4 regions of the Streptomyces sp. NPDC047525 genome follow, and region 2 is predicted to be linked to each of the others. Evidence: riboswitches for the same ligand, from Rfam matches in the RefSeq annotation. Region 2 holds a riboswitch; each other region holds the start of a gene.

Region 1 (6,996 bases), on a different contig from region 2:
CGATGGGCTCGCCGCCGATCGCGGCCTCCACCGCCTCGGCCACGAGGGCCGGGTAGTAGCCACTGCGCTCGATCGCCGCGCGCAGCCCCTGGGTCGTCGTACCGGTCTTTGCCATGCCGTCCATCCTACGACCCGGCGGAGGGCATACGGTGCCCCACCGGCCGCCTCAGTACCCGGGCAGCGCCCTCGGGCCGAGGTCGCTGCGGGCGGGCGGGGGTGCGAGCCGCACGGAGGCGCCGAGCACGGAGAGGCCGCGCTGGGCCACGACCACGGGTTCCAGGGACACGGCGACCACCTCGGGGTGATCGTCCACGAGGCGCGAGACCCGCTGGAGGAGCTCCTCCAGGGCCGGGGTGTCCACGGGCGCCGAGCCGCGCCAGCCGAAGAGGAGCGGGGCGGTCCGGATGGATCTGACCAGGGAGCCCGCGTCGCGCTCGGTGACCGGGATCAGCCGGTGCCCGGTGTCGCCGAGCAGCTCGGACGCGGCGCCGGCGAGCCCGAACGAGAGCACCGCTCCGGCCGCCGGGTCGATGACCGCGCGGACGACGGTGTCCACGCCGCGGGGTGCCATCGCCTGCACGACGGGCCGCAGCTCGGCGGGCTTGCCGAAGGCCTCGGTCAATTCGGCGTAGGCGCGGCGCAGTTGCTCCTCGTCCGCCAGGTCGAGCCGCACGCCGCCGAGGTCGGCGCGGTGGCGCAGGTGCGGGGCCGTGGTCTTCAGGGCCACGGGGTAGCCGAGCGCGTGGGCGGCCGCCACGGCCGCGTCCGGGTCGGGCGCGGGCCGGGCGTCCCGTACGTCGATGCCGTACCGCCCGAGCAGTTCGCGGGCGTCGTCCTGGGCGAGGGTGGCGCCGCGCGGGTCGTCCTGCTCGACAAGGAGCTCGCCGATCCGCCGGGCGGCGCCGCTCTCGTCGATGTCCTCGTACTCATGGACCTTCCCGGGCTCCCTGGCCTCGCGCCGCCACTGGGCGTACTTCACGGCTTGGGCGAGGGCACGGACGGCCCGTTCGGCGGCGGGGTAGGCGGGGATGCGGTAGGCCTCCCCCGCCGTGGCTGCTGTCGGCGTCGCTGTGGGCAGGCGTCCCGCGGGGCGGGACGGGTGGGCACAGCCCCCGCTGCCGGGTGCGGGGGCAGGGGCGTCAGGGCGAGTCCGCGTCGCGGCGGCCAACGCTTCGGCGAGCCCGCCGAGTTCCACGTGGACCACGGCCACCGGCTTCGCGGGGCACCCGGCGGCCGCCTCCCGCAGCGCGGCGGCGAGCTCCTCGCCCTCGGGCGACCCCGTGGCCCCGTCCTCCCCCACCCAGGGGATCGCCGTGACGATCACGGCGTCGCAGGCGTCGTCCGACAGCGCATCGGCGAGCGCGGCCCGGAAGTCGTCCGGGGTGGCCCCCGTGGTCAGGTCCAGAGGCGGCAGCGGCCGGAGCCCGTCGGCGACGCACGCGTCGTACGTGAGCAGCCCGAGCGACTCGGAGTTGCCGAGGATCGCGACCCGCGGCCCGGAGGGCAACGGCTGCCCGGCGAGCAGCAGCCCCGCGTCCACCATCTCGGTGACGGTGTCCACCCGGATGACCCCCGCCTGGCGCAGCAGCGCCGACACCGTGGCGTACGGAAGCCGCGTGGCCTGCACCGTGTGCCCCGTGGGCGCGATCCCGCTGTGCCGCGCCCCCTGCACCACGACCAGCGGCTTCGCCGCCGCCGCGCGCCGGGCGAGCCGGGTGAACTTGCGCGGGTTGCCGATGGATTCGAGGTACATCAGGGCGACATCGGTGTCCGGGTCCTCGTACCAGTACTGGAGCACGTCGTTGCCGGACACGTCCGCGCGGTTGCCCGCGCTCACGAAGGTCGAAAGGCCCGCACCGCGCCGGTGGAGCCCGGAGAGGAGCGCGATGCCGATCGCGCCGGACTGGGTGAAGAGGCCGATCCGCCCGCGCTCGGGGGGATGCGGGGCGAGCGAGGCGTTGAGCCGCACGTCCGGCGACGTATTGATGACCCCGAAGGCGTTCGGGCCGAGGATGCGCGTGCCGTACGACCGCGCCTGGCGCACCAGTTCGCGCTGCCGCTCCCGCCCTTCGGGACCGCTCTCGGCGTACCCGGCGGAGATCACGACGAGCCCGAGCACCCCGCGCTCACCGCACTCGGCGACGGCCTGCGGCACCCGCTCGGCGGGCACGGTCACGACGGCGAGCTCGACGGTCTCGTCGATGTCCCGCACGGAGCGGTACGCGGGCACCCCGTCGACCTCGGCCCCCTCGTCGAACGCGCTGTTCACCGCGTACAGCTGCCCCGTGAAGCCCGCCTCGCGCAGATTGCGCAGGACGCTGCGGCCCACACCGCCCGGCGTGCGCCCGACGCCGATCACGGCGACCGACTTCGGCGTGAGCAGCCGCTGCACCGACCGCGCCTCGGCCCGCTGCTCACGGGCGCGCTGCACGGCGAGCGAGCGGTCGGTCGGCTCCAGATCGAATTCGAGGCGTACGACGCCGTCCTCGAAGCTGCGCTTCTGCTGGTAGCCCGCATCCGTGAACACCTTGATCATCTTGGTGTTGGCGGGCAGCACCTCGGCGGCGAAGCGGCGGATGCCCCGCTCCCTGGCGACGGCGGCGATGTGTTCGAGGAGCGTGGAGGCGACGCCCCTGCCCTGGTGGGCGTCCTGCACGAGGAAGGCGACCTCGGCCTCGTCGGCGGGCGCGCTCGCGGACATCCCGCGGGAGTCGATGCGGTCGAAGCGCACGGTGGCGATGAACTCGCCGCCCACGGTGGCGGCCAGACCCACCCGGTCCACCTGGTCGTGATGGGTGAAGCGGTGCACGTCCTTGGCGGACAGGCGGGGGTAGGGCGCGAAGAAGCGGTAGTACTTCGACTCGTCCGAGACCTGCTCGTAGAAGCTGACCAGGCGGTCCGCGTCCTCGGCCGTGATCGGCCTGATCCGGGCGGTGCCTCCGTCACGCAGGACGACATCGGCTTCCCAGTGGGAGGGGTATGCGTGCCGGTCCGACGGGGTCTGCATGGGGCCAGGGTACGGGTCGCGGGGGCGCCGCGGCCGGGGCAGGCTAGGAGTCGTCGAGGGCCGGGACGCGGGCCCCGTGGCACAAGGACGTACGGTCGAAGGAGTACGGACCAGCCGTCGACCGGGTGCGGACCGACGTCCCGCGGAGCACTCGTGACGGCATGAGACACTGGTCTAGACAAGTGTGAAACACCTGGAAGGGCAGCAACACATGGCTGAGCGCCGCGTCAACGTCGGCTGGGCCGAGGGCCTCCACGCCCGACCCGCCTCCATCTTCGTCCGCGCGGCCACCGCCGCCGGCGTCCCCGTGACGATCGCCAAGGCTGACGGCAACCCCGTGAACGCCGGCTCCATGCTCGCCGTGCTCGGCCTGGGCGCGCAGGGCGGCGAGGAGATCGTCCTCGCCTCCGACGCCGAGGGCGCGGACGCCGCTCTCGACCGTCTGGCGAAGCTGGTCGCGGACGGCCTCGAGGAACTCCCCGAGACCGTCTAGTAAAGACTGGTACTCATACGCCGAAGGGCCCGCCCGAAATAGGGGCGGGCCCTTCGGCGTTTCTGCTCACATTCAGCGAATACCCGGAACTCTCGCCGCATTCGGGCAGCAGAAATAATCCCCCGCCGAATAACACTTCTTTGTATACGGCGCCTCTGTTAATGCCGGAGGCCCACCGTGTTTACGGCATGTTGCGAATCCCTCACACGATCACGGTCGCGATCACGGTCCCGGCCCCGATCACCCCGCGAGGGAAGGCGCAGCCGGTGCACGGCCGTCGCCCGCTCCGTGTGGGCCGCGGTGAGCGACCTGGCCCGCTCCGCGTCCCCGCGCGCCACCGCGTCGACGATCGCGGCGTGCTCCGCCCAGGCCTCCACGGGGGCGGCCGACGTCTCGACCACGTACATCCAGGCGATCTTGTGCCGGAGCTGAGTGAGCAGCGCCGTGAGGCCCGGACTGCCGGACGACTGGGCGAGGGTCTCGTGGAACCAGCCGCCCAGGGAGCGCAGATCCTCGCTCTGACCGCGCCTGGAGCGCTCCTGGCCCAGCCTGACGAGGCCGCGCAGGACCTTCAGGTGCGCCTCCGTGCGGCGCTGTGCGGCGCGGGCGGCCCCCAGCGGCTCCAGAAGCGTGCGGATCTCCAGGAGGTCGGCCGCCTCCTGTTCGGTCGGCTCGGCGACGCACGCGCCCGCGTGCCGCCGCGTGACGACGAAGCCCTCGGCCTCCAGGGTGCGCAGGGCCTCGCGCACGGGGACGCGGGAGACTCCATAGCGGCGGGCGAGCAGTTCCTCGGTGAGCCGGCCGCCCCGTTCGTAGACACCGGAGACGATGTCGTCCCGGATGGCCGTGCACACCGAGTGCGCGGGAATGCGCATGACCTGACCTCCGCCTTAATCCCCGCGAAACGCGGTCGATCGACGCCTTTTCAGTGACTCTATTGCAGGGCGGCTGAATTTCCGACGGTCGGCCGAAATCCATGGATACTTTTGGCCAAAGGCACGGCGGGAACGGCGAAAGCCCCGGCTCGCGACGAGCCGGGGCTTTCGGTGAATCAGTTGCGCTTCGTGCGACCGCCTGGGTCCGGACCGGATCAGACGTTGACGTCGTGCGAGCGGAGGTAGGCGATCGGGTCGATGTCCGTGCCGTAGTCCTCGCCGGTGCGGGCCTCGAAGTGCAGGTGCGGGCCGCTGGAGTTGCCCGTGGAGCCGGAGAGGCCTATCTGCTGGCCCGGAGTGACCGCCTGGCCGACGGTGACACCGAGGGACGACATGTGGCCGTACTGGGTGTACGTGCCGTCGTTCATCTTGATGACCACGTTGTTGCCGTAGGCGCCGCCCCAGCCGGCCTCGACGACGGTGCCGGAGCCGACCGCGTGGACCGAGGTGCCGGACGCGGCGTGGAAGTCGATGCCGGTGTGGCTGCCGGAGGACCACATGGCGCCGCCGGTCTGGTAGCCCGTGGAGACGTACGAGCCGGCGATCGGGGAGACGTAGCTGTTGAGGCGCTTGCGCTCGGCCTCGCGAGCGGCGCGCTCCTTGGCCTCGCGCTCCTTCTTGGCCTTGGCCTTCGCCTCGGCCTCCGCCTTGCGCTTGGCCTCCTCGGCCTTCTTCTTGGCGGCCTCTTCGGCCTTCTTGGCGGCTGCGGCGTCGTCGGCGGCCTGCTGCTGGGCTGCGGCCTGCGCGTCGATGCTCTGGGCGAGCGTGTCGCCGACGGAGATCGCCTGGGTGAGGCCGGTGTGCTCAAGAGCCGCGTCGTCGGCGGCGAGCGCCGGAGCGGCCAGGCCTCCGATGACACCGGTGGTGGTGAGGGCTGCGACGCCCGCCACGTTCGCGGTGGTACGCGTGAGGCGGCTCGGGCGACGGTGCTTCCCGGTGGCACGGGTGAACGCCATGAAGCGGCTGATCCTTTCCTTCCTTCTCGCCTACCGGGTTAGCTGACGGGTTCGGAGCAGGAAGGTCTCCTACGAGTCCCTCACCTTGCGGCAAGGTGCCCGATTCACCCCAAGGGGACATGTGGGTCCCCGGCTCCCCTGGCTCGCGCCGTACGGGGACTCGGCGATGACTGTCCGGTGCCGCGGATGCGGCGTACTGCATGACGAACAGCCGGACCGAACGCTAAGCGGGGCATCTTTCAATCGACAAACGGATCAACACTTTTGTAGCGCACGCCACAGGTCAGACACGTAACCTCCATACCAATTCGGACATATGAGGACCCCAGGAGCCAATTTCGGCCACTGGGGTCCCGATATGTCCTGACTGTCACTCAGGCCGCGCTCAGCCCGTGACCACACTCACTTCACCGATGCCGAGCGCCCTGACGGGCTCCTCGATCTGCGCGGCGTCACCGACGAGCACCGTCACCAGCCGGTCCACGGGGAAGGCGCTCACCACGGCGGCGGTGGCCTCCACGGTGCCGGTCGCGGCCAACTGGCGGTAGAGCTGCGCCTGGAAGTCGTCCGGCAGGTGCTGCTCGACCTGGTCGGCGAGGGTGGCCGCGACGGAGGCCGCCATCTCGTACTTGAGCGGGGCCACGCCCACCAGGTTCTGCACCGCGACATCGCGCTCGGCATCCGTGAGGCCGTCGGCGGCGAGGGTGCGCAGGACCTTCCACAGGTCGTCGAGGGCCGGACCCGTGGACTCCGTGTCCACGGAGCCGCTGATGGCGAGCATCGCGGCGCCCGTGCCGTCCGGGGCGGACCGCAGGACCTGGGCGAACGACCGCACTCCGTAGGTGTATCCCTTCTCCTCGCGCAGGACGCGGTCCAGGCGTGAGGTGAGGGTGCCGCCCAGGCAGTACGTGCCGAGCACCTGCGCGGGCCAGACGCGGTCGTGCCGGTCCGGTCCCACGCGGCCGATGAGCAGCTGCGTCTGGACGGCGCCGGGGCGGTCCACGATGACGACACGCCCGGTGTCGTCGGCGGTCACCGGGGGCACCGGGCGCGGCTCGGCCGTGCCGCCCGTCCAGGCGCCGACGGTGTCGGCCAGGACGGCGTCCAGGTCGACGCCGGTCAGGTCGCCCACGACGACGGCGGTCGCCGTGGCGGGACGCACATGCTTCTCGTAGAAGGTGCGCACCGCCGCCGAGTCGATGGCCGTGACCGTCTCCTCGGTGCCCTGGCGGGGGCGCGACATGCGCGCGGTGGCCGGGAACAGCTGCCGGGAGAGCTCCTTGGCGGCGCGGCGCGCCGGGTTGGCGGCCTCGTGCGGGATCTCGTCGAGGCGGTTGCGTACGAGGCGTTCGATCTCGCTGTCCGCGAAGGCGGGGGCGCGCAGGGCGTCGGAGAGCAGGCCGAGCGCCTTCGGGAGGCGGGATACCGGGACTTCGAGGGAGACGCGGACGCCGGGGTGGTCGGCGTGCGCGTCCATGCTGGCGCCGCAGCGGTCGAGTTCCGCGGCGAAGTCCTCGGCGGAGTGCTTGTCGGTGCCTTCGTTGAAGGCCCTCGCCATGATCGTGGCGACGCCGTCGAGGCCCGCGGGCTCGGCGTCGAGCGGCG
Region 2 (6,996 bases):
GCGGAGCTCGGGGTGGCCGTCCGCACGGCCGACGGCTCGGTGGTGCGGGGAAAGGTCCTGGTCAACTGCGCGGGGCTGCAGTGCGACCGGGTGGCGATGCTGGCCGGTGACGACCCCGGGATGCGGATCGTGCCCTTCCGGGGCGAGTACTTCGATCTGGTGCGGCCCGAGCTGGTGCGGGGCCTGGTGTATCCGGTGCCGGATCCGGCTTTCCCCTTCCTCGGGGTGCATCTGACGCGGGGCATCGGGGGCGGGGTCCATGTGGGTCCGAACGCGGTGCCGGCGCTGGCCCGTGAGGGGTACGGATGGGGTGTGGTGCGGCCTCTGGAGGTCGCGGGGACGCTGGGGTGGCCGGGGGCCTGGCGGATGGCCGGGCGGCACTGGCGGTATGGGGCGGGGGAGTTCCGGCGGTCCCTTTCGAAGGGGGCGTTCACCGCGGCGGTGCGGAGGCTGCTGCCCGCGGTGACTCCGGATGATCTGGTGCCTGCGGCGGCGGGGGTGCGGGCGCAGGCCGTACTGCGGGACGGGTCGCTGGTGGACGACTTCCTCATCCGGGAGGGGGTGCGGGCGGTGCACGTCCTGAACGCGCCCTCGCCAGCGGCGACGGCCTCCCTCCCCATTGGGCGGGAAGTGGCCCGGCGAGTGCTGGCGCTGCTGTAGGGGCGGGGTCGGGGAAGATAAAATCCCCCCACTGTGTCTGAGTCACCCACCACCCCCAGCAGCCCTCACACCCCCCGCCCCAAGGGCCAGCCCCGCTTCCCGGAGGGCCCCGCGCCCGACCCCGCGGGCTCCCACTTCGAGCGGCGGATCCGCAGCTTCCAGCCCCGGCGCAGCCGCGTCACCACAGGCCAGGCGGACGCGCTCCAGCGGCTCTGGCCCAAGTGGGGCCTGGACATCGACGGGCAGCGCACCCTCGACCTCGCGGAGCTGTTCGGCGGCGAGCTCCCCGTCGTACTCGAGATCGGGTTCGGCATGGGCGAGGCCACCGCCCAGATGGCCGCCGACGACCCGGACACCGGCATCCTCGCGGTCGACGTGCACACCCCGGGCCAGGGAAACCTCCTCGGCCTCGCCGAGCGGAACGACCTCACCAACATCCGCGTGGCGAACGGCGACGCCGTCATCCTGCTCCGCGAAATGCTCACGCCCGCCTCCCTCGACGGCCTCCGCGTCTACTTCCCCGACCCCTGGCCCAAGGCCCGCCACCACAAGCGCCGCATCATCCAGCCCGACTTCCTCGACCTCGCCGCGCCCCGCCTCAAGCCCGGCGCCGTCCTGCACTGCGCGACCGACTGGGAGCCGTACGCCGAGCAGATGCTGGAGGTGCTCAGCGCGCACCCGGACTTCGAGAACACCCAGGACGACGGCGGGTACGCGCCCCGCCCCTCCTTCCGCCCCCTCACCCGATTCGAGGGCCAGGGCCTGGACAAGGGACACGTGGTCCATGACCTGCTGTTCCGCCGCACATCCGGCCAGGAGGCCTGAGCTACCGGCCTCGGGGGCCTGAGATACCGGCCACGGGGCCCGAGACACCGTCGCGGCCCACCCCTGTCCCTCGTTAGGGTCAACGGGTGGCCACCCGTTCTCCGCTCCCGCACCCGATGCCCCCCGCAGGGCCCGCCGGGCTGCGGCACGCGCGCTGGTGGCAGCGCCGGGCGATACGCGCGGCCGCCCTGGTCACGCTGCTCGCCCTGTCCGGCCTGGTCATCCTGGCCCTGGTCAGGGAACAGACCGGCACCGAAGGCTTCCTGGTCGGGCTCGGGCTCGCGACACTTCCCGTGCCTCTCCTGGTGGCCGCCTTCCGCTGGCTGCAACGGGTCCAGCCGGGCCCCTGGCGCAACCTCCTCTTCGCCTTCGCCTGGGGCGCCTGCGCGGCCGCCCTCATAGCGATCGTCGCGAACAGCTTCGCGACCCGCTGGATAGCCACCGCCACCGCCGACCCCACCAGCGCGGACACCCTCGGCGCGACGGTCATAGCGCCGATCGTCGAGGAGAGCGCGAAGGCCGCGGCCGTGCTGCTCGTCTTCCTCTTCCGCAGACGCGAGTTCACCGGAATCGTCGACGGCGTGGTGATCGCCGGAGTGACCGCCACCGGCTTCGCGTTCACCGAGAACATCCTGTATCTCGGCAGCGCCTTCGGCACCGACCAGATCAACGGCGGGACCGGGCTCGCGTCCGTGACGGCGGCGACCTTCTTCGTGCGCGTCGTGATGTCGCCCTTCGCGCACCCGCTCTTCACCGTGCTCACCGGCATCGGCTTCGGCATCGCCGCGCTCAGCGCGGAGCGCCAGAACTGGCGCCGCGTCCTGCTCCCGGTCGGCGGACTCCTCCTGGCGATGGGCCTGCACGCCCTGTGGAACGGTTCGGCGGCCTTCGGGGACTACGGCTTCTTCGCGGTGTACGCGGTCTTCATGCTGCCCGCCTTCGGTCTGCTCACCTGGCTGGTGATCTGGATCAGACAGCGCGGCCTGCGCATCGTGCGGGCCGAACTGCCCGCGTACGCGCTCGCGGGCTGGCTCACCGCGCCCGAGCCGTACGCCCTGGGCACCATGCGTGCCCGCACCCTCGCCCGCGACTACGCCTCGTACACCCAGGGCAAGGCCGCGGCGCGCACGGTCGCCCAGTACGAGACGTACGCGACGTCTCTCGCGCTCCTTCGCCACCGTGGGCGCAAGGGCCGCGCGGGCGCCGACTTCGTCGTACGGGAGCGGGAGTTGCTGTACGCGCTGTGGGAGCGCCGCGAGGCGGCACGGCCCGCCCTGGCCTACGCGGCACGCGCGACGGCACCGGTGTTCGTGCCGATGCCGCCGCCGTACGGATACCAGCAGCAGCCGTACGCGCAGCCCTATCCGCAGCAGCACCAGCCCCCCTACGGATATCCGTACGCACAACCGGCGATGCCCTACCCCGCGTACAACCCCTACCGCGGCTGAGGCCTCTAGGCGGAAGCCTTGCTCAGCGCCGACACCTCGGCGTCCGTCAGCTCGAACTCGCCCACCGCGAGCAGCGCGGGCAGCTGCTCGACCGTACGGGCGGAAGCGATCGGCGCCGCCACCGTCGGCTGCGCCGCGAGCCACGCGAGGGCCACGGTCGCGATCTCGGCGCCGCGCTCCTGGGCGATCCGGTCGAGGGCGGCGAGCACCCGCGGGCCGCGCTCCGTCTCCAGGTGCTTGCCCGCGCCCTCGGCGCGCGCGCTGTCGACCTTCGCACCCGGGCGGTACTTGCCGGTCAGGAATCCGGAGGCGAGTGCGTAGTACGGGACGGCGGCCAGGCCGGAGCGCGAGGCGACCTGCTCAAGGGTGCCCTCGTACGTGTCGCGCGAGACGAGGTTGTAGTGCGGCTGGAGCGCCGAGTAGCGCGCGAGGCCCTCGCGGTCGGAGAAGTCGAGGAACTCCTGGAGCCGGTCGGCGCTCACGTTCGAGGCGGCGATCGCGCGCACCTTGCCGGACGTGACCAGCTCGTCGAGCGCGCCGATGATCTCCTCGACCGGGACGGACGGGTCGTCGTAGTGCGTGTAGTAGAGGTCGATGTAGTCGGTGCGCAGACGGCGCAGCGACTCCTCGGCACCGGACTTGATGGTGTTCGCCGACAAGCCCTTGTAATCGGGGTGGGCGCCGACCTTGGTGGCGAGCACGACGTCGGAGCGGTTGCCGCGCGCGGCGAGCCAGTCGCCGATGACGGTCTCGGACTCACCGCCCTTGTTGCCGGGCACCCAGGCCGAGTAGACGTCGGCGGTGTCGATGAAGTTGCCGCCCGCGGCGGTGTAGGCGTCGAGGACGGCGAAGGACTGCGCCTCGTCGGCCGTCCAGCCGAAGACGTTGCCGCCCAGGGCGAGCGGGAAGACCTCGAGGTCGGACGAGCCAAGCTTGCGGAGAGAAGTCATACGGGGATCAACGCCCTTGCGGACCGCGGAATTCCGTAAAGCGATCCGGGTACGGGCTGAAGCGGGCATGCCCGACCGGCAGCCCTGGCGTCGGGGGGTTGTCGCCAGGACCGCCGGGGTTCTGGGGCTTCGTCAGAGGGACTGGCCCTTGCCGCGCAGCCACGCCGCCGGGTCGACCCCGGTGGAGTCGCCGCCCGGGTGGACCTCCAGGTGGAGGTGCGCGCCGGTGACGTTGCCGGTCGCGCCGACGCGGCCGATGGTCTCGCCGGTGGTGACCTTCTGGCCCGCGCTGACGTTCATCGAGGACTGGTGGCAGAACCAGAGTTCGGTGCCGTCGTCGAGTTCGAGGATCGTGCGGTAGCCGTACGCCCCCGCCCAGCCGGCTTCCTTGATGGTGCCGGAGTGGATGGCCTTGATGGGCGTGCCCGTCGGGGCGGCGAAGTCCAGGCCGGTGTGGTAGCCGGAGGACCACATGGAGCCGGGCTGACCGAAGGTGCCGGTGAGCGTGTACGAGGCGACGGGGAGGGTGTAGCTCTTGGCGAGCTTGGCCAGTCGCTCCGCCTCGGCCTTGGCCTTGGCCTCCGCCTCGGCCTTCTTCTTCGCGGCGGCCTTCTCGGCGGCGATCTTCTTCTCGGCCGCGGTCTGCTTGGCGGCGGCCTGTTCGGCGGCCTGCTTGACGGCGGCTTCTTCGGCCGCCTTCTGGACCGCGTCGTCCGCCTGGTCCTGCTGGTTCTCCGCCTGCTCCATGATGCGGGCCCGCAGTGCCTCTCCGGCGTCCGTGGTGCCCTGCTCGGCGTCGGCGGTGCTGACTCCGGCGGCGCTCAGGGGCGCGGCGGCGACCGTCACGCCGTTGTCCGCGGCGGCGGAGTCGGAGGAGTCGTCGGATATCAAGGACCCCACGCCCGGAAGCGACTTGGCCTCCGGCAGCGAGTCCGTGACGGCCGACAGGTCCGGCATCTCGATGGAGACCGGCGGCTTGCCGCCCTGCGCGGTGGCGATGCCGCCCGCGCCGACTGCGGCGATGACGCCTACGCCGAGAACAGTGGAGCTGCGGGCGAGCCCGCCACCGCCCCGCTTGTGGACGCGGTGCCTGCCGCGGACGGGGCGAATGGACTCCTCGGTGGGATTCCATTCCTCCCAGGAACTGTCTTCGTACCCACCGAAGTCGTCGTCATTCGGTACGTACGCGCCTTGGGGGGCAGGGCGGTTGGACGCCACTGGGGCGCACTCCTTTCCTTCCTTCTCGCCTACCGGGTTAGCTGACGGGTTCGGAGCAGGAAGGTCTCCTACGAACATCTGGCACGGATGCACAGATGCCCGATTCACCCCAATTAGTGGTTCCCCGGCTCCCTTTCGGGATTAGGCGCGTGCGCGCGGAGCCGACTCGAGTGACGGCTGGGACGACCGCGCTGCGTTATCGAACGTTAATAGACAGCAGGGTCGTATTCCAAGCCGTTCCGACTGATCGTTAACGGCTTTGGCCCGTACTTAACGGGACACGGGGGTGCGGAACGGGGCGAGTTGACGCCACTTCTTCACACACCGGAGCTTCACACTTCCTTGACAGTACGTCAGTTGTTATGCGGAGTGGTGTTCTTCAGTCACGGCCGGTGACATCGATCTCCGCGTCGACCCCGCCCTCGGTCCCGGCATCACCCGTCGCCAACGGCCGCCGCACCGCGAGCAGCGCCATGTCGTCGGTCGTGCCGCCCCCGGTGTGCCTGCGCACTTCCTCGGTGAGCGTGGCGAGCAGGGCGTCCGGGCCGTTGGGTCCGGGGAAGATGCGGCCCCCGAGCCGGGTGGCCGCGTCGTAGAACTCCCCCCGGCTGTCACGCGCCTCGGAGAGCCCGTCGGTGTACAGGAGCAGCATCGCCCCCGGCGGGAACTCCGTCTCGTCCGCACGGTCCGGCCAGGCGCCCAGGTCGCCCATCCCCAGCGGCAGCGCGGGCTCGGTCGCGGACAGCATGCACAGCCGCCCGTCGCCGCGCAGGAGCAGCGGTCCCGGGTGCCCGCGGTTGATGAGGCGCACCAGGCCGTCGCCGTGCGAGATCTCCGCGAGGACGGCGGTGGTGAACCCCTCGAAGGCGTCGAGCCCGTCGCGCCGCGTGCCCTCGCGCGCAAGGGCACGCTCAAGCCGCTGGGCCACCGCCTCCAGCGTGGCCTCCTGCTCGGCAGCCTCCCGGAACGCCCCGATGACGACGGCGACGGCCGCCACCGCGCCCATCCCCTTGCCCCGTACGTCACCGACGATGACGCGCACGCCGTGCGGGGTGTCCTGCACGGCGTACAGATCACCCCCGATGAAGGCGTCGGCCTCCGCGGCCTCGTACCGCGCGGCGATGTCGAGACCGCCGATCCGGGGATCCGGCTGCGGCAGTACGGCGCGCTGGGCGGCCTCGGCGATGGAGCGGGCGGAGGCGAGCTGTTTGTCGCTGCGGCGCTGGACGCGGTTGATGAGGACGGCGAGCACGGCGACGGTCGCCACCGTGATCAGTTCGGTGACGGCCTCGACGTCGGTCGTGGTGTTGGTCTTGAAGTGCAGGGCAAGCACGGCCGCGCAGGAGCCGGCGCCGATGAGGGTGGTGCTGAGCAGCGAGTAGAAGGGGGCCGCGATGAGCGGGGCGGCGGTGAAGAGGGGCGCTGCGGTGAACGCGGGCGGGGTCGCGATGTCGTAGACGACCCCGGCGACGATGAGCAGCAGGGGAAGGGCCCGCACGAGCGCCCGCTCATGCCGGACATCGGGAGCCTCGCCCCCGCCGCTTCCTCCTCGCAGCCCCACCGGTCTTCTCCTGCCGAATCCCGCGGCCAGGACCAGATCCATGACCACGCTCAACCAGGGTTCCCAAAGCGGCGGCGCGGGGCGACCGCTGTGGGCCGACAGAGTGACGCGAGAGCGACGGGGAACAACGAGAGAGCAACGGGAAAACACCGAAGGCCCGGATCCATTTCTGGATCCGGGCCTTCGGTCTTTAGTAGCGGGGACAGGATTTGAACCTGCGACCTCTGGGTTATGAGCCCAGCGAGCTACCGAGCTGCTCCACCCCGCGCCGTTGAATGCAACTCTACGCCATCAGGGGGAGTGAAAGCGAACCGGTTGAGAACCACCGGCGAAC
Region 3 (6,996 bases), on a different contig from region 2:
TCATCCCGGTCATCATCGACGCCTGAGCGAGCCTTACCCTTGGCCGTCGTCATCGGCTGTACGAGCGTCATGAGCGGGGAGTTCAATGAGCGGGGAGAAGGGCGAGGGCTTCAGGGACCGGGCCGCCGTGGAAGAGCGGTTCCGCCAGGACTGGGGGCTCGAACTGCCTGAATCGATCTTCCAGTTCTGGGAGTTCCTGGGATCCCTTGGCCCGGACGGAGAGCGGGCGCTCCAGGACTTGGGCGTGAGCCCGGTCGGCATCCTGGATCTGTTCGCGGATCCGGGTCTGCGGCCGCGGGACGGCATCGACGTCCGGGTGCACGGTCGCTACTACCGCGATCCGCCGGAGTTCCTGACCTTCCTGCACGGCGGCTCCGACGGTCTGCACCACGGCCTGTGGTTCGACGACGGCCGAACCTGCAGTGGTGTCGCCTCCTACTACAACAACGACGGCGGCGGCATCGACACGCGCTCCACGACCCCGCTCGAAGCGGTGCGGGCGATCCTCGAACGCTGCTGGCGCGACCTCGACGACGACGTGCAGGACGACGACGAGGTGTCGGCCCGTCGCTCGCGCCTGGGCCTGCTGCGTGATGCGCTGACCGCCGTCGAGACAGGTGAGCGCACCGAGACGGGCCTCGCCTACTCCAGGGCGTACGACACGGCGGTCCCGCCCGTGGACCCCGACCGGATCACCACGCTCGACGGCGCCGGCGCACTCGCGTCGGGCGATTCCGCGCTGGGCCGCCCGGCCCACAACGGGGCCGACGAGTACAAGTTCGCGACGTACATGTACGGCCTGTTCGACGACGCCGAGTCCCTGGGGGAGTCCCTGGAGGAGGCCCGCCGCCGCTGCTCGGCGGGCGACCCGACGGAGGCCCTTCTGCTGGGCCGCGACCTGCACTGGGCGTCCGCAGGCGACCCGGCGCGCGAGGCACTGGCGAACGAACTCCTCGTCACGGCCTATCGCGCGCTGGGCCGCCCCAGGCTCGCGGAGACGGCGGACGCCCACCATCGGCACCGTTCTCTGCCGCAGGTGGACGTCCTTCAGACGAACAGGGATCAGGTCTAGTACGGGCCGTTCACGTTGTCGATCGAGCCGTACCGGTCGGCCGCGTAGTTGCAGGCGGCGGTGATGTTGGCGACCGGGTCGTAGCTGTCCAGTGACGTCCCGGGCACGTGGTACGCGGAGAACGTGGGGGCGATGACCTGCAGGAGCCCCTTGGAGGGAGTTCCGGCGGTGGCGTTGGAGTCCCAGTTGTTGATGGCCAGCGGGTTGCCGGAGGACTCGCGCATGACGTTGCGGTGGATGCCCTCGTAGGAGCCGGGGATGCCGCGCTCGGCCATGATGTCGAGCGACTCCTTGATCCAGCCGTCGAGGTTGTTGGCGTAGGACTTCTTCGCCGGGGCGGCTGCGGGCTCGACCGCGTCCTTGCGCTCGGAGCGGTCCGCCCGCTCGCCGGATGCCTTGGAGGGCTTGCCCGAGTCCTCCTTGTCGAGGGTGAGCCGGACACCGGGGCGAATCAGCTTCGGGTCGTCGCCGAGGGCGCTGCGGTTGTCCTCGTACAGCTTCTTCCAGCTGCCGCTCACGGAGTGCTCTCGGGCGATCTTGGAGAGGGTGTCGCCCGCGACGACGACGTAGGTCTTCGGGGCCGCGGCGGGCTTGGCGGCCGCGGCCGCCTCCGCCGCGCCGGCGGTGGTCGCGCCGAGCACCGGGAGAACGAGCACGGCCCCGCCCGTGCCTGCGGCGGCGATACCCCGGGTGAGCGAGTTGGACTTGGGACGGCGGTGCTTTCCCTTTGCAGGCATGACGAATTTCCTCTCCGTCGCCTACGAGGTGAGCTGTCGGGTTCGGACGGGAGATGTCCGGTCGCACTGCAAAGGCGACTTCACCCCGAGCCGTTCCGGAATCCGGATCGGCGGCTTACCTGGGTCCCCCGCTCCTGCCGGGCGTATGTGAGTGGGTGGAGGGTTTCCGGACAGCGGCAGGATTCGGCGTTCCGTCCGGATTGACGGTGACGTTAGGCGAGAAAGACCGGACCGAACAAGGCCAGAATTCAAATAGAAATGTGCGAGGCCCGGCCGCCGTCGACCGGAGCCCGTTGCCCTCTTTGATCGAAAAGCCCAACTTTCTTTGCGTGGAACGGAAATGCGCTCAGTGGCTCCTGCGGGATCGGCTGCCGGTGTGACCCGTTTCACTGAATTGGGGACGACTGCATATACTCCGCCAATGACATAAAGGAGTGGCTTTCTAACTCAAAGACGGACATATTGCGGAGGTCGTTCTTCGTGTCAAAACGGGCGTATCGTCATCAACAGCAGTTTGATCGCCCCAGGTGAGGGCCGACGGCGGTTCATGGGCGGGTGATGACCGGCCGCCGCTTCCGTTGTCTTCTTCCGTTTGACCAAACGCCGTTGGGGCGGCCCCAAGGAGGGGCCGCCCCAACGACGTGCAGTGGAAAGGGTGTTAATGCTTGCCGATGTCCTTGGTCTTTTCCTTGGCCTCGCGTGCGTCGCCCTTCATCTGCAGGGCGTGCCCCTTGGCAGTAAGGCTTTCGTTGCCCACCGCGCGTCCGATGGCTTGCGCGGCTGCGCCGCCGGCCTGTTCGGTCTTCGCCTTGGCCTTCTCGTTGGCGGTCATGGTCCGCTCACGCTCCCTTGGCATCGACGTCATGTTCTGTCGGTACGTCTGGCCGCTCAGCTGCCCGCCAAACATCATGACCGCGATCGGGATCGGATCCCTTCAACCTGTGTGGGAAACAGGCTTCTTGTGTGTTTGCGCGGCAGGGATGGGAGCACACGGTCGTCTGGAGGTTGATAACAATGGTTCCCCTTATCGTGGTACTTCTTCTGGCCCTGCTCCTCTTCGGTGCGGGATTCGCGCTGAAGGCGTTGTGGTGGGTCGCGGTCATCCTGCTGGTGGTGTGGCTGCTCGGCTTCGTGATCAGGCCCGCTGCGAGCGGCGGCCGCAAGGGCCGCTGGTACCGATGGTGACGCGCACCTGAATGCGACAACACGGTGACGCGCACCTGAGTGCGCCAACCAAAGAGCGGCGCGGCGCCACGGGCGGTGGCGTGCGTGCCTGAGGGGTGGGCCTGGCCTGGGACGGCCGGGCCCACCCCTTCGCCGTTCTCCGGTCGCACCCTCGCTACGCCGAAGACCGCGCTCCCAGCCGTCCGTCGGCCCGGGGCGACGCGGTGCGTGGCCTGGGGGTCAGGGCCGCGCGCAGCGCGGGGACCAGGACGTGGCGGGCCTCGGACGGGGTGAGGGCGGCGGGGGTGGGGAGCGGGTTGAGGTAGCGGGTGTAGATCAGGCCGCCGAGGATCGTCGTCACGGCGGTGGCGCGGGCGGTCGCGTCCTGGCCGCCGAGAAATTCAACAAGCCGGGCCAGCAACTCGCGTTCCAGGTATTCACGGATCACCTCGGCGGCCTCGTCGCCCTGGGCGGTGAGCGCCAGGAAATCGGCGTCCTCCCACAGACCCGTCACCGCGTCGATCAGACGCTCGGGAAGGGTGGTCGGGTCACCGCCGAGGACATGGTCCACCGTCAGCGCGTTGGCGCACTGGAACTGCATCACATCCGCGAACAGCCCCTTCTTCGAGCCGAAGTGGTAGGCGATCAGCGCCGGATCGACTCCGGCGGCTCCTGCCACCGCACGCAGAGTGGTACGTCGGTAGCCGCGCTCCAAGAACAGCGCACGGGCGGCCGAGACGATCGATTCACGGGTCGGCGGATTGCCGCGGGGGCGGCCTCGCGTGCGGGCTGGAGCAGGGGCTTCGTTATTCATCAGCGTTGAGCCTGCGCACACGGATCGGGACAGTCAAGGGCGTTCCAGGAACCACACGAAGGGATGTCCCGACACCATGCGCATCGCAGTCTTCGGCGCCAACGGACCGACCGGCCGCCACCTCACCGACCAAGCCATCGCCGCCGGCCACGAGGTCGTCGCCGTGACCCGTCGCCCCGGCTCACTCACCCCGCGACCCGCCCTCACTGTCGCCGTCGCCGACGCCACCGACCCGGCAGCCGTCGATGCCGCGATCGGCGGGACGGACGCCGTCCTCTCCGCCCTGGGCGCACGATTCAGCAAGGAGGCCGTCACCACGTACTCGGCGAGCGCCACGGCCATCACCGAGGCCATGGCGGGCCACGGCATCAAGCGCCTGCTCGCCGTCAGCTCCAGCATCGCCGACCCGAACTGGCGCCCCACCGGCGCGCACTTCTTCAACCACGTCCTGGACCCGCTGGTGAACCGACGGCTCGGCCGCACCCTCCACGAGGACATGCGCCGTATGGAGGCCGTGATCCGGGAGGCGGACCTCGACTGGACCCTCGTCCGTCCGTCGGGCCTCTTCGAGCACTCCGTCGTCACGGATTACCACACGGCCGAGACCAGCGCCGACGGCGTCTTCACCGCACGCGCCGACCTGGCGGCGAGCATGCTGCGCGAGCTGGGGGAGCGGGAGTACGTCCACCGGGCCATGGGCGTGATCACCACGGCCGTGAAGCCGAACATCGCCAAGCTGATCTGGAACGAAGGCGTGAAGAAGAAGTGAGCCAGGCAGCCGAACTCCCGGCCACCGCGCGGGCGTTCCTCGCTCGCCCCCACACGGCCACCCTCACCACCCTGCGCCCCGACGGCACGCCGCACGTCACCCCCGTTCGCTTCACCTTCGACGCTGCCGCCGGCCTGGCGCGGGTGACCACGCGGGCGGGGGCCCGCAAGGCCCGCAACGTGACGGAGGGTGGCCCGATGTCCCGGGTCGCCCTCTGCCAGGCGGACGGTTTCCGGTGGATCACCCTCGAAGGCCGGGCCTCCGTGACCGACGATCCCGTGTGCCTGGCCGAAGCGGTCCGCCGCTACACCGTCCGCTACCGCGCGGCCCCGCCCGCCCCGCCGGACCTGGCCGTCATCGAGATCACCGTCGAACGCGCCCTGAGCCTGAACCTGTGACTCCCTGCGTCTGACTCCCTGTGTCTGACTCCCTGTTTCTGGCTCACGGCCTCCGACTCCCTGCCCTGAAAGCGAAGTGACCCCGCGATGCCCACCCTCCCCGTCCTCGGATCCACCCTCCACTACCGGGAGTCCGGCGACCCCGACGGACTGCCGTTCGTCTTCCTCCACGGCAACCCCACCTCGTCCCACCTCTGGCGGAACGTCCTGCCAGGTGTGGCCGCGCCCGGCCGCCGCCTCCTGGCTCCCGATCTCATCGGCATGGGCGAATCCGGCAAGCCCGACCTCGCCTACACCTTCGACGACCACGCACGCCATCTCGACGCCTGGTTCGACGCCCTCGGCCTTGCCGAGGCCGTCCTCGTCGGTCACGACTGGGGCGGCGCGCTCGCCTTCGACCGCGCCGCCCGCCTCCCGGGTCGCGTCCGTGGGATCGCGTTCACCGAGACGATCATCAAGCCGCTGGTCGGCGACGAATTCCCGGCGGCCGGAAGGGAGTTGTTCACGCTTCTTCGCACCCCCGGCGTGGGAGAGGAGATGATCCTGGAGAATTCGCTGTTCATCGAGGGCCTGCCGGACACGCTCGCCACCCCGCTCGACCCCGCGGACCTGGAGGTCTACCGCCGCCCCTTCCCGACCCCGCACAGCCGCCGCCCGGTACTGGCATGGACCCGCATGATGCCGCTGGACGCCGAACCCGCCGACGTCGTGGCCCGCATCGAACGCTACGACGCCTGGCTGGCCGCCAGCCCCGAAGTCCCCAAGCTGCTGGCCGCATTCGAACCGGGACCGGGCGCGATGACCGACCAGGGAGCCGTCGCCTGGTGCGAGGAACACATCGCGGGCCTGGAGGTCTCCCGCCACGGCCTCGCAGGCCACCACTCCCCGGAGGACCGCCCCGAAGAGCTGGCCGCGGCGATCAACGGCTGGGCCGCCCGCCACGGGCTGGAGCGCACCTAGGGACATGCTGGCACCTCCCAGCTCAACCGCCTGATCACCCCCTTCGGCAAGATCACCACTACCTGGGATGAGAGCAAGGCCCCGCTGTACGCTGCGACCATGCAGCCGTCCGCATCCTCCTCGTCACCGGGTTCCACGCAGCCGGGCCGCCTCCCCGAAACGGCTGAGCGCGGCCTGCTGACCGAGCGGATCGCGCGCCAGCTGGAACACGAGATCCGCTCCGGTGAGATCGAGGTCGGGGCCAAGCTGCCCTCCGAGCGTGAACTGGCCACCCAGTTCGGCTCAAGCCGCAATGTCGTGCGGGAGGTCCTGCGGCGGCTGGAAGCGCAGCACCTCATCGAAGTCGCTCCGGGGCGCGGTTCCTTCGTACGTGAGCAGACCTCGGGCCAGGCCCGAGGGTATGACGCGCTGTACCGTGCGGGCCGGCCCACGGTCCGTCAGCTCATCGAGGCGCGGCTTCCGCTGGAGGTCGAGATGGTGCGGCTGGCGACCCGGCTGGCCACGGACGAGGACATCGCGGTGATGCGGGGCGCGTGCGATGCCCTGGAGTCGGCCACGGACGTCGTCGTCAAGGCGCAGGCGGACATGGAGTTCCATGACGCGATCGCGGTGGCGAGCAAGAATCCCGTACTGCGGATCATGCTGTCGTCGATCAGCGGGATGATGTTCGAGATGATGCTCCGCTCGAACTCGGACCCCTCGATCGGCGAGCCCGGAGTGCCGCATCACCCGGAGATCTTCGAGGCGATCGAGGCGCGTGACGAGGAGCTCGCGGCTGCGCGCATGCGAGAGCACCTCATGCTCGGACTGCGCACTTACGGCGCTGATCTCGACGTGCAGGTGGACATCATGGCGCGCAACCACATCGAGACGCTCCTTGGGCAGGCGGAGGTCCGACGGACGGGCGGCAGGGCGGGGGAGTAGCCGCCAGGTGCCATCGGCCAAGCCCTGACCTGCAGTTGAGGGCTCTGTGCGGCATGGCGCGAGGTGGTGGGCGTGACCGCTTCGTTGTGTGGATCTTTCTCTCAGGGGCTGTTGGCGGGCCTCCGCATCCTGCTACGGTCCCGTCAGATTCCAACTGG
Region 4 (6,996 bases), on a different contig from region 2:
CCACACGGTGGCCACGGTCACCCTGTCGAAGTCGTTCGGCAGCCAGGGCGGCGCGGTCCTCGGCCCCGCCAAGGTGATCGACCACCTGGTCAACGCGGCCCGCACCTTCATCTTCGACACCGGGCTCGCCCCCGCCGCCGCGGGTGCGGCACTGGCCGCTCTGCGGCTGCTCGTCCGGGAGCCGGAGCGCGCCGCCCGGGCCCGCGCTGTCGCGGCCGAGCTGCATGAACGCCTCACGGCGGAGGGTCTCTCGGCGGTACGTCCCGACGCCGCCGTCGTCTCCGTGCGCGCACCGTCACCGGAAGCGGCCGTGCGATGGGCCGCCGACTGCCGGGGCGCCGGTCTCGCCGTCGGCTGCTTCCGTCCGCCGTCGGTGCCCGACGGCATCTCGCGGCTGCGGCTGACCGCACGCGCGGATCTCACCGGCACACAGATCGCCGATGCCGTACGAGTGATCAGCCGCACCGCACCCCGGTAGTCACCGGAGGCCGTGGACGAAGGCCTCCCATGTGGCGGGTGAGAAGAGCAGGGCGGGCCCTGCCGTGTTCTTCGAATCGCGCACGGCGAGAAGCCCCTGCTTCGGCCCTGAAGCGAGCGAGGCTGTCTCCACGCAGTTGTTCATGCCGTTGCTGCGGCTGCTGCGATGCCACTGTGCGCCGTGCAGAGAAGTGCTTGAGGGTACGTTCCGAGGCAGTGCAGTCATGGTGCCCCCTTACGCGCCGTCACCTATCCCGGCGATGTGATCCGTTGATTCCTCGGGTGAAAGTGCTTTTTCTTGAAGGGAGTTGAAGGCATCCGTGTATGCCTGGAGGTCTTCTCTCCGTTCGAGGTAGAGGCTACTCGTCAAGTGGTCTAGAACAACCACATCCAGATCAGCAATGTTCGGAAAGGAGAAGATAACGAAAGATCCGATGAGGCCCACGTGCTCTCCGGCGGCGAACGGCAACACCTGAAGTCGTACATGGGGCAACTGTGCGGCTTCTAGTAACCGTTTCAACTGACCGGCGAGCACATGATTCCCGCCCACCGGCCGGTGCAGGACCGCCTCGTCCAGGATCACGCTCAGTCGCAGCGGCGGAGCCGCGCGCAGCACGTCCTGACGGGCCAGACGCACCTCGACCAGCGTGTCCACCTGGTCGTCAGGCAGTCCGTCGAGCGCCGCCCGCGTCACCGCACGCGCGTAGTCCGGCGTCTGCAGCAGGCCGGGTACGACGGTGGTCTCCAGGGTGCGCATCCGACAGGCCTGTGACTCCAGGCTGATGAAGTCGCGGTAGGCGGGCGGCAGCAGCTCGCGGTAGGCGTGCCACCAGTGACGGCGTCCGCCGTCGTCGTCCGAGCCCGCCAGCGCCACCAGCAACTGGCGCAGTCGGGGGTCCCGCACCTCGTACGCCTCGAGCAGCAGGCGTACGTCGGCCGCCTTGACGCTGCTACGCCCCGTCTCGATCCGGCTCACCTTCGACTGATGCCAGCCGACCCGGTCCGCCGCCTGGCCACTGGTGAGCCCGGCGTGCGTGCGCAGTGCACGCAGTTCGGCACCGAGTTTCCTTCGGCGCACCGCGGGACCGTACCGCATGTCCGTCTCCTTTCGGACGGAGCCTCCTTTTTCGGCCTCCCTCCGCCCTCTTCCCGGCGACAGTAGAGGAAGCGCCAGCCTGCCGCCCAAATACGGTCTCTCGTAGCAGAGTTCACCGCTTCGAGCGACAGATATATGCACATCTTGGTGGATGGCCACCTCTGAGCACCCCAAGAGTGGCAGGCTGGCGCGAAGCACCATTCCGGGACTGTCCTCGTGCCTTCCGCTACGAGTCGGAGCCGAGCCCCGGTGGGAAAGGGACACGTCGCCATGGCAGACCTTCAGGAAGCATCCGTCACCCTGCCGAGCGCTCCTGCCTCGGTCTCCGCGGCCCGGAAATTCGTCTCGAACATCCTCAGCGAGTGGGGCCTGCCAGGTGATACCGAAGTGGCCGACACGGTCCGGCTCATCGTCTCCGAACTCGCCACGAACGCCGTCCAGCACACCCGGGGCCAGTCGCCCACCTTCACGGTGGACATCGAGCTGGACCGGGAGGAGCAGCTGCGCATCGGCGTCACCGACAGCCACCCCCGCTACCCCAAGCGGCTGCCCGCCGCCGTCCAGCAGGACAACGGCCGCGGCCTGGTGATCATCCGCTGGCTGACGATGGAGTGCGGCGGCAGGCTTTCGGTCACGCCCACCCCCGAGGGCGGCAAGACGGTCTGGATCGCGCTGCCGTGGACCGCGCCGGTCCGCGGCGGGACAGCGGCCTCCTCGCCCTCACCCCGGTGAGCGTCCGAAGGCCCCGCGGAGCAGGGCCCTGAAGGTGTCCGCCGCGGGGTGCGACTCGTCGGTGCGGTGGACGACCGAGATCGTGCGGCGCAGATCCCCCGGCTCCAGCGGCCTGACCCCCACCGGGGTGGCCGCCGTCCTCGCCACCATCTCCGGTACGACGGCGACGCCGAGCCCGGCGCTGACCAGCGCGCACACCAGCGCGTATCCCGGGGTCTCGACCAGGACCGCAGGTGTCGCCCCGGCCCGGACGAGCGCGGACTCCACGCCCTGGCGCGGCGGATGCGTCGGCGCCATGCTGATCAGCGGCTGTCCGGCGAGCTCGGTCAGGGGCAGCCGCGACGACGCGCTCGCGAGCGCGTGGCCGGGCGAGGTCACCAGGACCAGCTCCTCCACCAGGATCGGCTCCGCGGTCACGGACGCGGGCAGCGCCACCGGCTCTGCGGGCTCGTACGTGTGCGTGAGGGCCAGGTCGACATCTCCCGCCGCCACGGCCGCGACGCCGAGCGGCGGTTCATAGCCCCGTACCGTCAGATCGACGTCCGGATGGGCGCGGCGGAACGCGGTCAGCGCGGGCGGCACCAGATGGATCCCGGCGGTGGTGAAGGTCCCCACGCGCAGCCTGCCGCCGGACAGGCCCGCCAGCTGGGCCAGTTCGTGCCGGGCCTGCTCCATCTCGTCCAGGACCCGGCGCGCCCGCGCGAGCAGCAGCTCGCCCGCGCCGGTCAGCCGCGCCCCGCGGTGGTGGCGGACCAGGAGCGGGGTGCCCGCCTCCCGTTCGAGCTTGGCCAGCTGCTGGGAGAGGGCGGGCACGGTGTAGCCGAGGCGCTCGGCCGCGCGAGTGATCGACCCGGCCTCGGAGACCGCCACCAGTGCGGCGAGCCGCGTCGGGTCGTACATGGTGTCTCCCGGTGCAGGAGCCGACGGGCGGTGGGGCTGTCCGGCGGCGTGGGGCTAAACGCCTGCTTAAGGCAGACCCAGGATATTCCACATACCCGCTGAAGGCAGAAGAACGGCAGGCTGGCGGCCATGGACGCTCAACTGGTCGCCTTCACCGGAGTCGCCGCGGGCATGGTCGCCATGCCGGGCGCCGACTTCGCCGTCGTGGTGCGCAACTCCCTCGCCTCCCGCCGCGCCGGGGTCACCTGCGCGATCGGTGTCGCGGGCGGGCTCCTGGTGCACACGGCGCTCGCGGTGGCCGGGGTCGCCGCGGTCCTCACGGCGGTTCCCACGCTGTTCCGGGCGCTGCAGGTCCTCGGCGGTGCCTATGTGCTGTACCTCGGGTATCGCGCGCTGCGGTCGGCGGCGCGGCCCCTGGCGAGTTTCGGGGTGCCGGACGGCGTGGAACAGCCGGCGGCCGGGGGCAGCCTGCGGCAGGGCTTCCTCACCAACGCCCTCAACCCCAAGGCGCCCATCACCTTCCTCAGCGTCCTTCCCCAGTTCGTGCCCGCGGGCAGCCCCGCGATGCCCAGGACGCTGCTGCTCGCGTCGATCATCGTGGCCCTTGCCCTGGTGTGGTTCCCGGTCGTCGCGCTCCTGGTGGACCGTCTCGGCCGCTGGCTGCGCAAGCCGCGTACGGCCCGCGCGATCGAGGGCGGCACGGGCCTCGCGCTGAGCGTCCTCGGCCTGGTGCTCCTCACCGAGGCCCTGACGGCCTGACGTCGTCCGACGCGCCGGTGTCCGATTCCGGGTCCCGGTCCCTGCCCGCGCCGCGCACCAGAACGGGAAGCAGACCCCACAGGCCCGCGCACACCACCAGCGTGCCCGCGCTCGCGATGATCCCGCCGGTGCGGCCCACGGCCACGTCCACGACCAGGAGTACGGAACCGGCGAGCGCGAACACCAGGACCACCATGCCGATGCCGGCGAGGCGGGACGAGACCCGCACGATCCGGGGCTTGGAGTGCTGCCCGAACAGCGACCTGTGCACGGCGGCCGGCGCGGTGAACAGCGCGGCGGACAGGACCGCGAGGAGCAGCGTGGTCACGTACGTGGTGCGCTGCACCGTGTCGAGCGAGGGAAAGCGCTCGGTGAAGGCGAGGGTCAGCAGGAACGCGAAGAGGATCTGCACCCCGGCCTGCGTGACGCGCAGTTCCTGGAGGATCTCGGAGAAATTGCGGTCGGCGCGTTCCAACGTCGTCTCGTTGCGGGCGTCGGAGGACTCGCCCGTGGAGCGGGAACCGTGGTTTTCGGACATGGCGACCGAGTATCCGCGTCGACGCGCCCCAGGCCTGGCGGGCGCGCCGACCGGAGGGCCGGTCGAGCGGCGGCGGCGGCCGTGAGGCCACCGCCGCCGCCCTCCGACAGGTCTGCGGTCGACGGGCGGTGACGGGCTGTCAGCGCACCCGGCCGTACGAGACGCTCTTCGTCCAGATCTTCTCGAGGCGCACGACGGTCCCCCTCTTGGGCGCGTGCCAGATCTTGCCCTTCCCGGCGTAGATGCCGACGTGGTAGACGCTCCGGCCGGAGTGGAAGAAGACCAGGTCGCCGCGGGAGCGCTTCGAGGCCGAGACGTGGCGGGTCTTGTTGTACTGCTGCGCGGCGGTGCGCGGCAGCTTCTTGCCCGTGCGCTTGAACGAGTAGAGCGTCAGGCCCGAGCAGTCGAACCGGTTCGGCCCCACAGCTCCGTATCCGTACGGAGAGCCCTTCTTGGAGGCAGCGATCCTGAGCGCTTTGGTCCCGTGTGTCGCGGCCTCTGCTTCCGACGTGAGCCCTGGGGCCACGAGGGTGCCGCCTACGACGGCGAGCGTGAGGGCCGATACGGAACCGGCCCTGGTGAGCAGCGACGGAACATGATTCAGCGCGGTCATGCGCAACCCTTCGTCAACCGCCTGTGAAGGATGACCTGTCGGATTCGGGCTGGCGAAGTTGCCCGGCCGCGGTGTGCGGCTTCACCCCAAGGGTCGGCGTCCGGACCTTCCGGACCGACCCGTCATGCCTGGGTCCTCCACTCCTGCCGATGCACCGATGTCGACCGGTCATCCGGGCGGCGGCAGGACTCGGCGTCCGCCCGGACCGCCCCGCCGCTGTGGCGGGGGCTTGTCGTCGGAAGGGATCTTGACCCGTCAAGGGGTCGAATTCCGAGCCGAAACGGCGTTTTGTGAGGCTCCTCACGGCTGAACCGTTCGGGTGGACAAGGTCGGATTCGGGATCGGGCCGGGCACTCCGACGATCGTTCGACCAGCACCGGAACGAGTAATTCCGGCACTCGCGTACACATCTGACGCAACTGAAGAAGTCCCAAATGACGACGATCGTCTACGCCGAACGAGGTAGCCCGTTTGGTTCGTTTGAGACCGGCCCCGGACAGTTCGGGCGTCAGGTGCCGGGGTGACGGATGCTCAGGATGGCGACGGAGGCGGCACGGTGACGCGTTCCGCACGACGCTCCCCGTCGAGCACACGGAGCGCTCGGGCCAACGTCGGCGCACACACGGCGCTCTCGCCCCGCTGGTGCATCAGCGTGAGCGCGTCCCGCAGGGCGGTCGCGCTGCCGATCAGGGCCTGGGCGGCGCGCAGTCCGCCGTAGGTGTCCGAGGCGCGGGCGGGGTTGATCCGGCCCACCAGATCGACCACTTCGAGATACCGGTCGATCAACTCGCCCTCGGCGCGGGTGAGTGCGGGCAGCGGAGGGAGTTCGGGTGGCAGCATCGGCTGATCACCGCGCGTCCGGGATGCGCAGGGACGACTTGCGGCTCGTGATGAGCCTGTCCACCAGGCCGTAGTCGACGGCCTCGGGGGCGCTGAGGATCTTGTCCCGCTCGATGTCGGCCGCGACGCGCTCCGGGCTCTGGCCCGTGTGTTGGACCAGCAGCCTCTCCAGCGCTGCGCGGGTGCGCAGGAGTTCGTCGGCCTGGATCGCCAAGTCGGTTGCCTGGCCGTGGATCGGTTCGGCGAGCGACGGCTGGTGGATCAGCACGCGGGCGCCGGGCAGCGCGAACCGCTTGCCGGGGGTGCCCGCGGCAAGGAGGACGGCCGCCGCCGACGCCGCCTGGCCGAGGCACGTCGTCTCCACGTCGCAGGTGACGAACTGGATCGTGTCGTAGATCGCCGTCATCGCGCTGAACGAGCCGCCGGGGGAGTTGATGTAGAGCGCGATGTCGCGGTCCGGCGCCGCGTGTTCGAGGTGCATGAACTGCGCCATCACGTCGTTGGCCGAGGTCTCGTCGATCGGGGTGCCCAGGAAGACGATGCGCTCCTCCAGCAGCTTCGAGTACGGATCGAGGGTCCGCTGGCCCGCGCTGGTGCGCTCGGTGAACTCGGGCAGGACGTGGCGGGCGAAGGGTCGGTTCATGGCGCGTCTCTCCTCTGCCGGGGTCGGATGCTCCCCAAGGCTTCCTGAAGGCTTCCTGAAGGCTTCCTGTAAAAAATGTACAGGACGTACGTAACGGCGTCTGGGGAGCATGTTCGCGTGATCCGCCGGAGTCAACAGATGCGACGTGGTTCAGCCGCTCGCTGAAAGCGTGGGCCGCGGCGCGCGGGACCGGATGGCCGACGCGGTGACGTGGGCATACTCCGCCTCGTCGCGACCTCAGCCGCGAGCCGTCAGCCGCCCCGACCGGCTGCCCCGACCAGCCCCCCGAGCCGAAAGCGTCGTATGAGTCCTGAAGCCCATCGAGCCCACCGAGCCCGCCAAGTCCCTGAAGACCCGGGCGCGCGGCAAGTGCCCGAAGCCGCCGAGCTCGTCCGGCT

The links. A riboswitch is a leader RNA that binds a small molecule or an ion and turns the genes downstream of it on or off. The one in region 2 is predicted to bind cyclic di-AMP.
Positions count from the first base shown of each region.
Region 1: another riboswitch for cyclic di-AMP. It lies ahead of ABZ833_RS29060 (M23 family metallopeptidase); the one in region 2 lies ahead of ABZ833_RS28010 (M23 family metallopeptidase).
Region 3: another riboswitch for cyclic di-AMP. It lies ahead of ABZ833_RS08930 (LysM peptidoglycan-binding domain-containing protein); the one in region 2 lies ahead of ABZ833_RS28010 (M23 family metallopeptidase).
Region 4: another riboswitch for cyclic di-AMP. It lies ahead of ABZ833_RS03585 (C40 family peptidase); the one in region 2 lies ahead of ABZ833_RS28010 (M23 family metallopeptidase).

Region 1 covers NZ_JBEYTL010000010.1:236,922-243,917, forward strand. Annotated here, with positions in the region: gene ABZ833_RS29040 (DUF5998 family protein) at 1-124, opposite strand, end outside; gene ABZ833_RS29045 (GNAT family N-acetyltransferase) at 167-3,007, opposite strand; gene ABZ833_RS29050 (HPr family phosphocarrier protein) at 3,219-3,500, shown strand; gene ABZ833_RS29055 (GntR family transcriptional regulator) at 3,659-4,375, opposite strand; gene ABZ833_RS29060 (M23 family metallopeptidase) at 4,591-5,391, opposite strand; cyclic di-AMP (ydaO/yuaA leader) riboswitch at 5,404-5,567, opposite strand; gene ABZ833_RS29065 (pitrilysin family protein) at 5,777-6,996, opposite strand, start outside.
Region 2 covers NZ_JBEYTL010000009.1:409,010-416,005, reverse strand. Annotated here, with positions in the region: gene lhgO (L-2-hydroxyglutarate oxidase) at 1-660, shown strand, start outside; gene trmB (tRNA (guanosine(46)-N7)-methyltransferase TrmB) at 694-1,485, shown strand; gene ABZ833_RS28020 (PrsW family intramembrane metalloprotease) at 1,602-2,933, shown strand; gene ABZ833_RS28015 (aldo/keto reductase) at 2,939-3,883, opposite strand; gene ABZ833_RS28010 (M23 family metallopeptidase) at 4,016-5,101, opposite strand; cyclic di-AMP (ydaO/yuaA leader) riboswitch at 5,113-5,259, opposite strand; gene ABZ833_RS28005 (PP2C family protein-serine/threonine phosphatase) at 5,481-6,662, opposite strand; tRNA gene ABZ833_RS28000 (tRNA-Met) at 6,857-6,930, opposite strand.
Region 3 covers NZ_JBEYTL010000002.1:906,581-913,576, forward strand. Annotated here, with positions in the region: gene ABZ833_RS08920 (ribonuclease J) at 1-26, shown strand, start outside; gene ABZ833_RS08925 (ADP-ribosylation family protein) at 86-1,072, shown strand; gene ABZ833_RS08930 (LysM peptidoglycan-binding domain-containing protein) at 1,069-1,809, opposite strand; cyclic di-AMP (ydaO/yuaA leader) riboswitch at 1,813-2,008, opposite strand; gene ABZ833_RS08935 (CsbD family protein) at 2,468-2,641, opposite strand; gene ABZ833_RS08940 (hydrophobic protein) at 2,824-2,994, shown strand; gene ABZ833_RS08945 (TetR family transcriptional regulator) at 3,149-3,787, opposite strand; gene ABZ833_RS08950 (NAD(P)H-binding protein) at 3,864-4,556, shown strand; gene ABZ833_RS08955 (TIGR03618 family F420-dependent PPOX class oxidoreductase) at 4,553-4,954, shown strand; gene ABZ833_RS08960 (haloalkane dehalogenase) at 5,042-5,914, shown strand; gene ABZ833_RS08965 (FadR/GntR family transcriptional regulator) at 6,014-6,838, shown strand; gene ABZ833_RS08970 (hypothetical protein) at 6,982-6,996, opposite strand, start outside.
Region 4 covers NZ_JBEYTL010000001.1:744,473-751,468, reverse strand. Annotated here, with positions in the region: gene ABZ833_RS03620 (8-amino-7-oxononanoate synthase) at 1-478, shown strand, start outside; gene ABZ833_RS03615 (DUF397 domain-containing protein) at 479-703, opposite strand; gene ABZ833_RS03610 (helix-turn-helix transcriptional regulator) at 713-1,573, opposite strand; gene ABZ833_RS03605 (ATP-binding protein) at 1,844-2,305, shown strand; gene ABZ833_RS03600 (LysR family transcriptional regulator) at 2,294-3,205, opposite strand; gene ABZ833_RS03595 (LysE family translocator) at 3,335-3,964, shown strand; gene ABZ833_RS03590 (DUF6328 family protein) at 3,942-4,502, opposite strand; gene ABZ833_RS03585 (C40 family peptidase) at 4,642-5,115, opposite strand; cyclic di-AMP (ydaO/yuaA leader) riboswitch at 5,119-5,291, opposite strand; gene ABZ833_RS03580 (hypothetical protein) at 5,647-5,955, opposite strand; gene ABZ833_RS03575 (ATP-dependent Clp protease proteolytic subunit) at 5,963-6,598, opposite strand; gene ABZ833_RS03570 (amidase) at 6,968-6,996, shown strand, end outside.